Regions from separate parts of the Methylosinus sp. shoA genome, predicted to be linked through region 2. Evidence: riboswitches for the same ligand, from Rfam matches in the RefSeq annotation. Region 2 holds a riboswitch; each other region holds the start of a gene.
The links. A riboswitch is a leader RNA that binds a small molecule or an ion and turns the genes downstream of it on or off. The one in region 2 is predicted to bind cobalamin.

Region 1 (4,507 bases), 320 kb from region 2:
TGTCGATCAGCTCGTGACGAGCAGCCAGACCTGCCATTCCACTTTCTCCGGTAAAGGCGGGACGCCGCGCTGCGGCGTCCCTGCAAAGATCGAATCCGTCCTTCCTCAGGCGCGTGGCTGCGCCATTCGGACAGGAGCGAGGAGCGACCGCCCGACGAAAGCGGCTATTTCCGCGATCGCGAGCAATCCGACGAAGGTCGCGGAATCGAGCGCGGAGAGATAGGCCAGACCGTCGAGCGTGAACCCTTCGACTCCTCCCATGAGCGACGCCGCGACGATCATGAGACCGCGGAAGACGATCTGGCTCACGAGGAAGCCCGCGACGATCGCCGCTGCGGCCCCGAACCGCGCCAGGCCGCCGCCGACGGTCTGCACGGCTACGGCAGTCGCGACCATGGAAGCGAGCAGTATCGCGGACCAGATCAGCGAGTCGAAAGCAACCGGATAATTCAGCATCGTGAAGCCGACCAGCTGATTGGCGAGCCACGCAGACGCCGCCACGAGCGCGGCGTCGCGCCTCGGCAGGGTGATCGCCGCGAGAGCGGCGAAAGCCGCGAAGGGCGCCGCGCAGGCGAGAGCGCCGCTGAGCAGCGCCGCGCTCGCGACCAGCAGCGCGATCCAAAGGGCTCGTGCGTGAATTCGGTAGAGCATCATTCGTCTCCTTTGTTGGTCGATCGATACGATGAAGTCAAATCGGAGCCGGCTCGACTCTCTGTCGGCGGCGGGTCGAAGGACGGCTCGCGCGCCGCCGATGCGCAAAGGCGAATAGCGGAGCGACGCGCTCCACTCACCATGTGAGCTTCACGCCGCCATAGACCGCCCGCGCCGTCGTTCCATAATTATTGGTTTCCTCATAGCGTGTATCGCCGATATTCTCGATGCGGGCGAAAACCGAGAAAAGGTCGTCGAACTTATAGCTGCCGAACAGATCCACTCTCGCATAGGACGCGAGCGAGACGCGCTTGGAATAGACCCAGTCGGTGGCGGGAACCGCGCCGGTCGCGACCACGCGCGCCTCGAGCTCGAGCTTCGGGATGCCGGTGTAGATGACGGAGACCGATCCCTTGTCGCGCGGCCGCAGCGTGAGCGTCTGATCCTTGGCGCGGTCGATCGCGGCGAGATGCGTGTAGGACCCGCGCACGCGCCATTCGTCCGGGACGATCACCGCCTCGCCCGAAAATTCGACGCCTTTCATCTCCGCGCGTCCGACATTGTAATAGCAGCCGCCGAAAGCGGCGATCTGAACCGCCGTGCAGCCCGACGAAACCCCATAGCCGATGAGATTCTGATATCGGCTGTCGAACAAGCTGACCGACAGCAGCGCCCGCCCCGAGAACAGCTTCTGATCGACGCCGACGTCGAATCCCGTGCTCCGCTCCGGCAACAGCTTCGGGTCGCCATATTGGCTGAACCGCTGGAAGAGCGACGCCACGCGCGCGCCCGTTCCCGCCGTCGCCCGGAATTTCGTGCCGGTCTCCTCGAGACGGTAGGCGGCGGTCGCGCGCCATGTCGCGAAGGTGCTGTTGTTGTCGACCGCGTCGATGCGGCCGCTCGTGGTGAAGTCGAATCGGTCCAGCACCGTGAACTGATGTTGCGCGAATCCCGAATGCGTCGTCTGCGCCGCATCCGTCGGCGTGAATGTTCCGAGAGGCGCCGGGTCCTGCGAGGTGTGCAGCGACTCGGTCTCGTTCCGCGCGCCGAAGCTGACGAGCCCGAACTCTTCGAGCTTCAAATCGCCCTGATATTCGAGCCCGCGCCGGCCGCCGCGATAGCCGAGCCGGCAGTCGAAGGAGTTCCAGGACAAGTCGTAGCAGGATTCCGTCACCCAGACGTCTCTGTTCGTGACATTGCGGAACAGGGTGAGCCGGTTGTGCAAACGATGGTCGAACAGATCAAGATCGGCGCGCAGATAGCCTTGAGCGAATGACGCGTGCTGATGATTGTTCGGACTGTAGACGTTCGTCGGGTCAAACGCGCTCGGATTGTCGAAGCGGATCGATGCGTCATGCCCGTTGAACGCGCCTTCGACGGAGAAGTCGTTGGAAAAGCGATAGCCGAGGCGAGCGCTCGCGCCGCCGCGATTGGTGGGGTCGCCGGCCGGCAGAGGCGGCAGAGAGGTCACGCGATCCGCCATCGTCAGCGGCCGCGCGATGCGATAGCCGTAGCGGGGAAAGCCGTCGGTGTGCAGCGCGTCGATGGCGAAGGCGTAGGACAAATCGCCCTCCCCGCCCGAAACCGCGGCGCGCGTATGGGCCGTTCCGTAGGTTCCGCCTTCCGCGAGCACGGAGCCGCGCGGCTTGCCTGCGCCTTTGCGGGTGATGAGGTTGATCACGCCGCCCATCGCGTCCGAGCCGTAGAGAGCCGATTGCGGGCCGCGCAGAACCTCGATCCGCTCGAGGTCGAGAATTGCAAAGCCGCCGAGATCGGCCTCGCCGCCGCCGCTCGAAGGATCGCCGATGCGGACGCCGTCGATCAGCAGCAGCGTCTGGCTCGGCGTGGAGCCGCGCAGGACGACATTGTACTGCGCGCCTGGTCCCCCGAAGCCGTAGATATCGAGACCCGGAACGCCGCGCAGGACGTCGGTCAATCCGAGCGAGCCGCGCTTCTCGATTTCGGCGGGCGTCACGACCGACACGGAGGCGGCCGTGCGCGTGGCCGGCTCCTCGACGCGGTCGGGCGTCACGACCGTGCCCACTTCGATTTCCGGCAGAACCTCCTGCCCCTGCGTTGGGGACGTAAGAGCGGCGAGGACGAAGGCGGAGAAAATGGTGGACGCGCGCAGGACGTGCGCGACCGAGCCGTCGATGACGGCTCGCGAGACTTGCATGTGCATGAGTTCGAGACCAGCAGCAGACGTGGACCGTCACTGCGAAAGGTCTCCACCCGTGCGCACGCGCACGAGGCGCGCATGTCAGCGGGTTTCGGCCGCCTCGGTGCACCCCGCCCGACGCCTTCGCGCGTGACCACGAATGATGGCAGGTCTCCTGGCTCGCGGGTCGTCGCCTCGGACGGCCTTCCCAAGGTCGCATGGAACCCCAGTGGCTTCGTTCGTCCTCGGCTCGCCGCTCACAGTTGCGGGGGCAGCCGCGGCATTGCGCGCCCGGAAGCGCGCGCACCGCATTCACTTTTCATCCCTTAAAGGGAACCATCGCCGATCATGTAACCGTCGAACGCAGAATCAGTCAAGCCCGCGACAGATCGCTCGAGACAGATCGCTCGAAGCAATATTGTTCAGCCAGCTATTGACAGCTGCATCGAACCGACCCCAACATATAGATGTTCTCGGTCTCTGGATTCGTTTCCAGAGCTAAGAGGGAATTCGGTGAGCCGAAAGGCGAATCCGAAGCTGCCCCCGCAACTGTGAGCGGTGAGCGCGATCAAAGACGCCACTGGCGCGAATGCGCTGGGAAGGCTGATCGCGCCGCGACCCGCGAGCCAGGAGACCTGCCGCGAACATTTTCGTCCACGGGCGGGGCGTCCGGAGGTCGCTGGCGGTCCTGCGCTCTATATCGCACGGACGATGCTCGCTGCTTCCTGCGTCCGTCCTCACGCGAGCGGGGCATCGCATGACGCAGGCGGCGTTCGATTTCGACAAGCACGGCCATCTCGTAAAGATATTTCCGACGCGACAGAGCGCGCACATTCGCGCCTTGCATTCCCCGCCGCCGCAACCCTTGGCCAAGCCGCCGACGCCCGGCGATCTTCGGCTCGACCATTCGCGCGACGCTCTTCTGACGCCCTTCGGCAAGGCGACGCTCGACGATCGCTATCTGCTTCCGGGCGAGAGCTATCAGGATATGTTCGCCCGCGTCTCTTGCGCCTATGCGGATGACGCAGCCCATGCGCAGCGCCTCTACGACACCATGTCGCGTCTCTGGTTCATGCCGTCGACGCCGATTCTCTCCAATGGCGGCACGACGCGCGGCCTGCCGATCTCCTGCTTTCTCAACTCGGTTCCAGATTCGCTGGAAGGCATCGTCGCGATCTGGAACGAGAATGTCGCTCTCGCCTCTAACGGTGGCGGCATCGGCACCTATTGGGGGCGCGTGAGGTCCATCGGCGAAAAGGTGAGAGGCAATGGCGAGACGTCCGGCATCGTTCCGTTCATTCACGTCATGGACGGCCTGACGCTGGCGATCAGCCAGGGGTCGCTGAGAAGAGGCTCCGCGGCCGTCTATCTCGACATTCATCACCCCGAAATCGAGGAGTTTCTGGAAATCCGAAAGCCGACCGGCGACTTCAACCGCAAAGGCCTCAATCTGCATCATGGCGTCAATGTCACCGACGCCTTCATGGAGGCCGTCGCCGCCGGAGCGCCCTTCGCGCTCAGGAGCCCGAAGACCGGCGAGACGGTCAGGTCGGTCGACGCGCGGCAATTATGGCAGCGCATCCTCGAGACGCGCATCCAGACCGGCGAGCCCTACCTGCTGTTCATCGACCAGGTGAACCGGGCCCTGCCGAAGCATCAGCGCGATCTGGGCCTGCGCGTCTCCACGTCGAACCTCTG
Region 2 (4,507 bases):
CGCGGCGGCCGGTCGTCTCGTCGAGCACGTCGACGAACACGCTCTCGTCGGTCTGCGCGAGGAATTGGGCGCGCTTGCCGAATTCGGCGCGCACATTCGGATGCGCCTCGATCTGCGAGAACAGGATCGGCTCGTAGAGGTCCTGGCCGCAGAAGCAGGGGCCTTCCGGCGACAGCGCGCTCCACAATTCGATGTCCGCGGCGCTGCCGAAGTCGATCCGCCCGAGCTCGATGCCGGCGAGGCGCGTCATCCACGCGAAGCCCGATGTCCGCGCGCCCGGCGGCAGCACGCCGCGGCTCGCCTCGCGTATGCGGCCGGCGACGCCCCATCGGCGGAAAATCTCCATGGTGCGGGCGTGGATGCCGCCCGCTTTGGGATGCCGGGACAGGCTGTCGCGGCGCTCGAACAGCGCGACTCGATGGCCCAGCCGGCCGAGCTGCAGCGCGCTCGCGCATCCGACCGGCCCGGCCCCGACGATCAGGACATCCGCTTCCTCGCTCCGGCCGCCCCGCGCCGCATCATCGGTCATGGTCGCGCTCCTATATAAATCTATAATGCCGATTGTTAAAGTAGATTATGCGCCGTTCGGCTCGCATCGAAAGAGGCATGCTGCGGAACGCAGCGTTCCATCATGGCCTCGCGATCATCCTCGCGAGGAACGTTATTCTCGCGCGGCTGGAACGGCCGCTACGGAGAATGGCCGTGAGGGGATCGCTCATGTCGGAGATTCGTGTTCTCGCTATTCCGGGCTCGCTGAGAAGGGCGTCCTACAACCGAAAGATCGCAGAAAGCCTGCAGGCGCTCGCGCCCCGCGGAATGAAGATCGCCGTCTACGAACATCTTGCCGATCTGCCGCATTACAATGAGGATCTGGACCATGACGAGCCGCCGCCGGCGGTGCGTTCGCTGCGCCGGGAGATCATGGAGGCGGACGCGGTCTTCTGGGTCTTTCCCGAGTTCAACCATTCGGTTCCGGGCGTGCTGAAGAATCTCGTCGACTGGGCCTCTCGTCCGCTCGGCGCGGCGGCTCTGTTGGGCAAGGTCTCGGCGCTCGCGGTGGCGAGCCAGGGCCATGGCGGTCATCGCGGCATGGCGGAGCTCGCGCGCATTCTGCGCGATCTCGGTGGCTTCGTGGTGCCGGCGCCAGAAGTCTGCATCCAGCGCGCGCACGAGCGGCTGGCGGTCGACGAGCTCGGCGCTCTTCGATTTGTCGATGCGCGGACGCGCTCGTCCCTGGAGCTGCTGTTGAAGTCGCTCCATCGCGCCGCGATCGACAAGGCGGGAGAGCACGCCGCGATCCCCTGGCGTGAGTTTTTGTCGCTCATACGGTAAGACATGGCGAAATCAGGCTTCTCCATGACATGGACGCCGTCCTCGGCGACCTCGATGCGATAGTCCGGATCACGCACCTGCGCGGCCAGTGTCGCAATGTCCTCTGGAGTCGTCGCATTAGGCTTGCGGTCTCGCAGCGCCATCAGTCCGCCGCCGAAGCCCTGGGGCAGCGCTTTCGCCTCGCGCGCCGCGTAATATTCGCGGCGCGCCCGGTCGAATTCACGGATCGCCGTCCGGCAGTGTGGACTCACCTGCACCGCGAGAACGGCCGTGACGTGGAGTTCGGACACGAGCCCCATCGGCAGCGCATTGACGCCGGTCGTGTCGGCGTCCGTCAGCTCGGTGACATTGTCGATCCCCATCAGGATCGGCGCATCCCTGCGCCGGTCGCATGCGAGGACGCCCCGGAGCGCAAACGCCCGGCGGCCGCAAGCGATCCCCCTGGGACACCCCGCCCGAGGACTTCGATGTTGTCGCGGCAGGTCTCCCGGCTCGCGGGTCGTCGTCCCGGTCCGGCCTTCCCGGAGCCTCGTGGCTCCAGTGGCGCATAATCGACTTGCCGCTCACAGTTGCGGGGGCAGCTTCGGCATCGGCCCGGAGGCTCACCGAACTCCCTCTCGGCTCCGGCCCGCAATGGGCCGGAGAACCACGACGATTGCATTCTTTCGATTTGGTGGGCGCTTGTCGAGCACCCGGCACGATCACGCGCCTTGCTCGACGGCGTCGGCTCCAGCCTGGGCGATGATCCCATCCTGGAACGATAGAGCGGCGCTATCCAGTTCGCGAGCTGGCACAGGAACGGCATGTGAACACGTTCCGGGAATTTTCCGGGACCCTATGCGCCCATTCCGGGACTTTGAGATGTCTTGTTCCCTTTCAGGGCCATGACCGGCCCCGCCGAGGTTTCAAAACATTTCGGTTTTTCAGTGAGTTGTATGGTACCGCCACCCCGGCTCGAACGGGGGACCCCCAGATCCACAATCTGGTGCTCTAACCAACTGAGCTATGGCGGCCCGTCAGCGGGCGGGAAACTAGAAGCATCGCCGCTTCTTTGCAATGCGAATATCGCCACGGCGCGCGAAATCCGGGCGGCGCCGCCTCGCCTTGGCCGATGTCCGAATCTCTGCTTAACATGGGGCGCGCCGCATGCCTCTCGCCCGCGGCCCCGCGAGGACCGCCCGCCGATGAAAATCACTTTGATCCAGATGAACTCCGTCAGCGACAAGGCCGCCAATCTCACTGCCGCGAGCGCGCTGATCGAGCAGGCCGTCCGCGAGGAGCGGCCCGACTGGATCTGCCTGCCGGAGGTGTTCGACTTCATCGGCGGCAACCGCGCCGACAAGGCGGCCGCCGCCGAAACGCTGCCGGGTGGGCCCGCCTATTCGCTGTGCAGCGAGCTCGCCCGCCGCCACGGCGTCTTCATTCACGCCGGCTCCATTCTCGAAAAGGTCGAGGGCGAGGAGCGCCTCCACAACACCACGGTCGCCTTCGACCGGCGCGGCGAGGAGGTCGCCCGCTACCGCAAGATCCATATGTTCGACATCACCGCGCCGGACGGCGCGCAATATCGCGAGAGCGCCGCCTTCAAGCCGGGCGACGCCGTCGTCACCTATGATTGCGAGGGGCTCACCATCGGCTGCGCCATCTGCTACGATCTGCGCTTCCCCTATTTGTTCCAGAAACTCGCCGAAAAAGGCGCGGACCTCATCGCTCTTCCCTCCGCCTTCACGATGGTCACCGGCAAGGATCATTGGGAGGTGCTGCTGCGCGCCCGGGCGATCGAGAGCCAGACCTATATCGTCGCTCCCGACCAGACCGGCGCCCACAAGACCCGCCATGAGACACGCGTCAGCTATGGCCATTCGCTCGTCGCCGATCCCTGGGGCCATGTCGTCGCCCGCGCGTCGGACGGCGTCGGCATCGTCTCGACGCGAATCGACCCCGAGCGCATCCGCAAGGTGAGAGCGATGATCCCCGTGGCGACCCACAAGGTCGCGCTGCCGGCCTGACGCCTTCTCCCCTTCCCCCGAAGACGCATAACTGGCGGAGCCGCCAGCGGAATTCCCGCACGCTCTTGCGCGCATCGGCAAATTATGGCTAAAATATTGGTCTGCTTACAATCCGAAACAGGATGGGCGCCGAAAATGTGCGCCGGCAGCGGGGGGAGCAAAAATCATGGCGTCGCGTCCGAAAAACCGCGAGGCGGGCACGTTTGCGCCCGCACCGATAGCATGACCAAGAAAATCGAGCCAGGGCACACTTTGACGCGGGCCGCCCTGCGTGAGGCCGTCTACAGTTGTTGCCCGACGCTGTCGCGCGCCGAAGCCCGCCAGATACTCGACGCTACTTTCGAGGAGATCAGCGACGCGCTGGTCCGCGGCGAGCCGGTGAAGCTGCGCTCTTTCGGCAGCTTCAACGTGCGCGCCAAGCGAGAGCGCGTCGGCCGCAATCCCAAGACCGGCGTCGAGGCGCCGATCTGCTCGCGCAAGGTCTTGACGTTCAAGGCCTCGCCTGTGCTGATCGCGCAGGTCAACGGACAGTCGACCGCCCATCTCGAAGAGGCCGATTGAGCGCCGCGCGCCTCAGGCGTCGGCCGCGGCGAGCAGCTCGGCCAGGGTAAAATCCGTCCGGCCTTCGAAGCGCCGGACGATCGCCTCGATCCGCGGCAGGTCGTCGAGGCTCTCGACGTCGAGCCGCGCCTCTGGACGCGCCGCCTCCGGCGGCGCCTTCAGGCTGAGCGGGCGATAGATGCGGCTGTTCTCGCGCAGGAAGGCCGGCCCGCGGCGGCGCTGCTCGGGCTCGCCGCAGCGCGCCTCGGCCTCGGCGAGCGCGGCAAGAGTGAAGCCGTCGATCTCCATGCCGCGAGGATAGGTCGGCGCGAGCGTATTGCCGATCCAGTCGAGCATTCCGTCGGTCAGTTGCAGAAGCTCGGCGACGTGGTTCACCAGCGCCGGATCGATCAAGGGATTGCGCGCGTCGATCAGCACCCCGCCCTGCGCGCCGGCGGCGCGCAGGGCCGCGAGCAGGCGGCCGATGAGATCGTCGCGCCCGCCCGTCTCGCAGACGACGCCGCGCGCGGCGCAAAAGGCGCGGATCGGCTCGTCCTCCCCCTCGTCGCCGATCGTGACCGTTATGCCGGTCAGCTTGTCGGCGCGCGAGACTCGCGCCAGCAGGA
Region 3 (4,507 bases), 480 kb from region 2:
GCGAAGACGACCGCGTTGATGGCGAAGATGCGCGCCACGCTCTCCGGCGCATAATGCGTCGTGACGCCGCCCGTCGCCACAGTGGCGAGATAGAGCGCGCCTTCATAGGCGACGAAGCTCGCGACGAAGGCGGCGACGGCTCCGGCGCGCGGCGCGACGACACGCGCGGTCTCGCAGCCGAGCAGCGCGACGGCGAGCAGCGCGCCGCCCCAGCCGAGCGTCTCGAGATCGGTCGGATAATGCAGGAAGGCGTAGCCGACGATCTGATTGACGAGCCAGACGAAGGCCGTCAGCGCCAATGCGGCGCCGCGCGGATTTGTGAGAGCGGCTATCGCCGCAAAGGCGGCGAAGGGCGCCGCGCAGGCGACGCCGAAAGTGGTGAAAGCGCCGACGGCGAGAAAGGCGGCGAGCCATGCGAGGCGGGGGCCGCCGAAACGATCGAGAGAAAGCGTCATCCGAAGTCTCCTGTTCGAGGTCACCATTTCAGCCTCACGCCGCCATAGACGGATCGCCCGGCCGTTCCGTAATTGTAGACTTCCTCATAGCGCGCATCGCTCATATTTTCGATGCGCGCGAAGACGGACAGAAGCTCGTTCACCCTGTAATCGGCGAAGAGGTCGAGCCGCGCATAGGTCGAGAGCGTCACGCGTCGCGATTTGACGAAGTCGTAATCGGCGCGAGGCCCGGCCAGATTGAGCCGCGCCTCGAGCTCGAGGCCCGGAACGCCGGTGTAGACGAGCGCGGCCATGGCCTTGTCGCGCGGGCGGCGCAACAGGCCGACGTTCTCGGCGAGATCCTCGGCGACGAGATGCGTGTAGCTCGCCTTCAGGCGCCATTCGGACGGAACGAGCGCGGCCTCGCCCGAAAATTCGACGCCGCGGGTCCGCGCCCGGCCGACATTGAAATAGCAGCCGAAGACTTGCGTCGCCGTGCAGGTCGGCGACGAGCCATATTCGATGAGCTCGCGGAAGTCGTTCTCGAACAGGCTCACCGAGGCGAACAGGCGATCGCCGAACAGGGTCTGATCGAAGCCGAAGTCATAGCCGAGGCTCGTTTCCGGCTTCAGGCGCGGGTCGCCATATTGGCTGAAGCGCTGATAGAGCGAGGCGATGCGCGCGCCCGTTCCGGCGCTGGCCTTGAGCTTCGTCCCTGTCTCCTCGACACGATAGGCGGCGGTCGCGCGCCACGTGCCGAAAGTGTGATTGGCCTCGACGGCGTCGATGCGGCCGCCATAGGAGAGATCGAAGCGGTCGAACACGGTGAGCTTGTGCTGGGCGAAGCCGGAATGGGTCGTCTGCGCGGCGTCGATCGGCGTGAAGCTTCCCGCCGGCGCCGGTTCTTGCGACGTGTGGACCGCCTCCGTCTCCTCGCGGGCGCCGAAGGTGAGGAGGCCAAAGGAATCGAGCGTCAGATCGCCCTGATATTCGAGCCCGCGGCGCTCGCCGCGCGATCCGGTCCGGCAGTCGAAGGAGGCGAAGCTCGCATCGAAGCAGGCGTTCGGCTGCCAGACGTCGCGGTCGATCACATTGCCGAACAGGACCAGCCGATTATGGAGCCTGCGGTCGATGAGATCGGCGTCGATGCGCACATAGCCCTGGCCGAAGGACGAATGGGAATGATTTTCGCGGTCGAACACGTCGGCCGGCGAGAAGGCGAAAGGATTGTCGAAGCGGATCGCACTATCGTAGCCGATGAAGGCGGCCTCGACCGAGAGTTCCTCCGAAATGCGATAGCCGAGCCTCGCGCTGGCGCCGCCCTTGTTGGTCGGATCGTCGGACGGCAGGGGCGGCGGCGGCGTCACCCCGTCGCCGATGGTGAGCGGCCGCGTGATGCGATAGCCGAAGCGCGGATGTCCGTCGACATGCAGCGCATCGATCGCGAAGGCGTACCAAAGCTGTCCCTCGCTTCCCGAAAGGCTCGCGCGGGTATGGATCGTTCCATAGGAGCCGCCTTCGAAGAGGACGGACCCTTTCGGCGCGCCCTCGCCCTTGCGTGTGATGATGTCGATGACGCCGCCCATGGCGTTCGAGCCGTAGAGCGACGATTGCGGTCCGCGCAGCACCTCGATGCGTTCGATGTCGGTGGCGACGAGGGCGCCGAAATCGACCGAGCCGTCGGTCGAGGACGGATCGCCGATGCGCACGCCGTCGATGAGCACGAGGGTCTGGCCGGGCGTTGCGCCGCGCAGATAGACGAAGCTCTGCGTTCCGACGCCGCCGGATGAATAGAGGTCGAGCCCGGGCGTCCCGCGCAGAGCCTCGACGAGACCGGTTCCGGCGCGCTTCTCGATCTCCTTGGCCGAGACGACAGTGATGGCGGAGGCGGCGCGCGACGCCGGCTCTTCGACGCGATCAGCGGAGACGACGGTCGCGGCGCCGATCTCGACGGTCGGCAGCGCCTCCTGCGCGGCGGCGAGAACGGGAAGAAACGCAAAGAGAGAAGCAGAAAAGAGCGGCGCGCCGAGACACGCGGACCGCGCGGAATGGAAAGACATGGACGAAACGCTCGCAGCGTGACGTGGGCCGTCACTGCGAAGGTCTCGACCCGTCCATCGAACGGGTCTCGGCCGCATCGGTGCACCCCGCCCGACGCTCTCGCGCGTGACCACGAATGATGGCAGGTCTCCTGGCTCGCGGGTCCTCGCCGCTCTGACCGCCTTCCCGGAACGCTTGCTCCAGTGGCTTTCGGTCTTCGGCTATCCGCTCACAGTTGCGGGGGCAGCCGCGGAATCGCGCCGCCGCCGACGCTCACCGCATTCCCATTCGATCCCTCACGGGGAACCATCGACGATAAGTCATAGGCGAGACTGCGCGCGAGTCAAGCTCGAGGCGAGGCCGGGCCGGGGCGATCGGGTGAAGAAGTAGGTGACAGATCGCTTTCGTGCTGAATCAGTCGACCTCCTGTGGTTCGGGCAGGAGGTCAAGTCGATGGACGAGAGCGGGTCGGATTGCGCGGCTTTGGCCGAGACGACGGTGTTTCTGCACTATTTCAACGACATGCCGGACGAACGGCGGCCCGGCAAGGTGATGTATCCGCTCGACGAGATCTTGCTCTTGTCCCTGCTCGCCGTGCTGGCCGGGGCGGAGGCCTTCACCGACATCGCGCGCTTCGGCGAGAAGAAGCTCGACCTTTTGCGTCGCTTCCGCCCCTCCGCCAATGGCATGCCGGCGCGTGAATCGCATCGACAAGACAGGCGAGCGCCGCCTGATAGGTTTCGTCCCGCACATGCCATTCGGCGGTCCAGAGCAGCTTGGAATGCGTGGAGACGGTGGAGCTGCGCGCCATCCGTGCGAGGCCGAGATTGGTGGCGTCGGCGAGCAAGGCGGTCATCAGCGCGAGAATGTCCTCCGGCGGCGCGCCGCTGCGCAGATGGAGAAAGCGCTCTGAGAAGCCCGTCCATCCGTGCACCTCCGCAAGGAGATCGATGATGCGCATCCGGTCGAGCCGCCGCTGTTGTCGGCATGACTGCGGTCGGGCTACGCCCGCCCTCCGTCACGCCGACAACGGCGGAAACCGCGCGCTCGAAAGGGGTATGCAAATGCGGGGTCCCGTTTCGATGGCGTTTGACAGACTTGCCCGATGATGTGGTGCGGACACTGCGCCAGACTCACGCTGATCGAGAAGCTGAACTTATTTCCTAACGGTGCATTCGATCGTGCGCTTCGCCCGCTCGAAGGACATTCTCTGCCAGGGCCGCGGCTCCGCGGCGAACTCGGCTTTCTGCTACGTGTTGGGCATCACCTCGATCGATTCGGCGAGGAATGATTTGCTGTTCGAGCGCTTCGTCAGCGAGGAACGTTGCCAGCCGCCCGACATCGACGTCGATTTCGAACATGAAAAGCGGGAGGTGGTGATGCAGTGGATCTTCAAGCAATATGGCCGTGACCACGCTGCCCTCTGCTCGACTGTCATTCGCTACCGCACCAAGGGCGCGATCCGCGACGTGGGCAAGGCGCTCGGCCTCACCGAGGACCTGATCAAGATGCTGTCCTCTCAGGTCTGGGGATGGTCGGACGATGGCGTCGAGGACAAGCATGTCGAGGCGCTGAACCTCAATCTCTCCGATCGACGGCTGCGCCTGACGCTCGATCTCGCCCGTCAGCTCATGGGCGCGCCGCGCCATCTCAGCCAGCATCCCGGCGGTTCGTGCTGACGCACGATCGGCTCGATGAGCTCGCGCCGATCGAGCCCGCAGCCATGGTCGATCGGCAAGTGATCGAATGGGACAAGGACGACGATCGTTTTGCGCCACAGGGGTTGAAACCGGACGCTTTTTGCGCGCGATGCCAGTTCGAGATGGAGTCGTAACATGTCCTGCGCGGGCGCATTCCGGCTGTTCGCGTCTCGGCGATACGACAGACGAGAGTGCGCATATCGATCCAAATTTTTGATCATGGCGACGGGTGGGCAGACGGCGATTCATTGTCCATCGAGCGCTGCCGTCGGCGGTTGTGGTGGCCCTTCGCTCGGCCGCCGCGTTTCAGAGCGCGGCATTGTACGCCCGATC

Region 1: it holds a riboswitch for cobalamin, as region 2 does, so the genes downstream of both, AC6IW9_RS07710 (TonB-dependent receptor plug domain-containing protein) here and AC6IW9_RS09180 (DUF6513 domain-containing protein) in region 2, are expected to answer to the same signal.
Region 3: it holds a riboswitch for cobalamin, as region 2 does, so the genes downstream of both, AC6IW9_RS07050 (TonB-dependent receptor plug domain-containing protein) here and AC6IW9_RS09180 (DUF6513 domain-containing protein) in region 2, are expected to answer to the same signal.

The regions. Positions count from the first base shown of each region.
Region 1 covers NZ_AP046091.1:1,715,885-1,720,391, reverse strand. The annotation lists gene AC6IW9_RS07720 (DUF7676 family protein) at 1-37, opposite strand, end outside; gene AC6IW9_RS07715 (hypothetical protein) at 106-654, opposite strand; gene AC6IW9_RS07710 (TonB-dependent receptor plug domain-containing protein) at 788-2,827, opposite strand; cobalamin riboswitch at 2,958-3,165, opposite strand; cobalamin riboswitch at 3,267-3,466, shown strand; gene AC6IW9_RS07705 (ribonucleoside-diphosphate reductase subunit alpha) at 3,567-4,507, shown strand, end outside.
Region 2 covers NZ_AP046091.1:2,033,817-2,038,323, reverse strand. The annotation lists gene AC6IW9_RS09190 (FAD-dependent oxidoreductase) at 1-529, opposite strand, end outside; gene AC6IW9_RS09185 (NADPH-dependent FMN reductase) at 718-1,332, shown strand; partial or broken gene AC6IW9_RS09180 (DUF6513 domain-containing protein) at 1,350-1,718, opposite strand; cobalamin riboswitch at 1,793-1,998, opposite strand; tRNA gene AC6IW9_RS09175 (tRNA-His) at 2,269-2,345, opposite strand; gene AC6IW9_RS09170 (carbon-nitrogen hydrolase family protein) at 2,517-3,341, shown strand; gene AC6IW9_RS09165 (integration host factor subunit alpha) at 3,564-3,902, shown strand; gene AC6IW9_RS09160 (spore coat biosynthesis protein F) at 3,915-4,507, opposite strand, start outside.
Region 3 covers NZ_AP046091.1:1,549,234-1,553,740, reverse strand. The annotation lists gene AC6IW9_RS07055 (hypothetical protein) at 1-455, opposite strand, end outside; gene AC6IW9_RS07050 (TonB-dependent receptor plug domain-containing protein) at 476-2,494, opposite strand; cobalamin riboswitch at 2,599-2,800, opposite strand; partial or broken gene AC6IW9_RS07045 (transposase family protein) at 2,928-3,116, shown strand; gene AC6IW9_RS07040 (Tn3 family transposase) at 3,091-3,435, opposite strand; partial or broken gene AC6IW9_RS07035 (PHP domain-containing protein) at 3,632-4,236, shown strand; gene AC6IW9_RS07030 (hypothetical protein) at 4,481-4,507, opposite strand, start outside.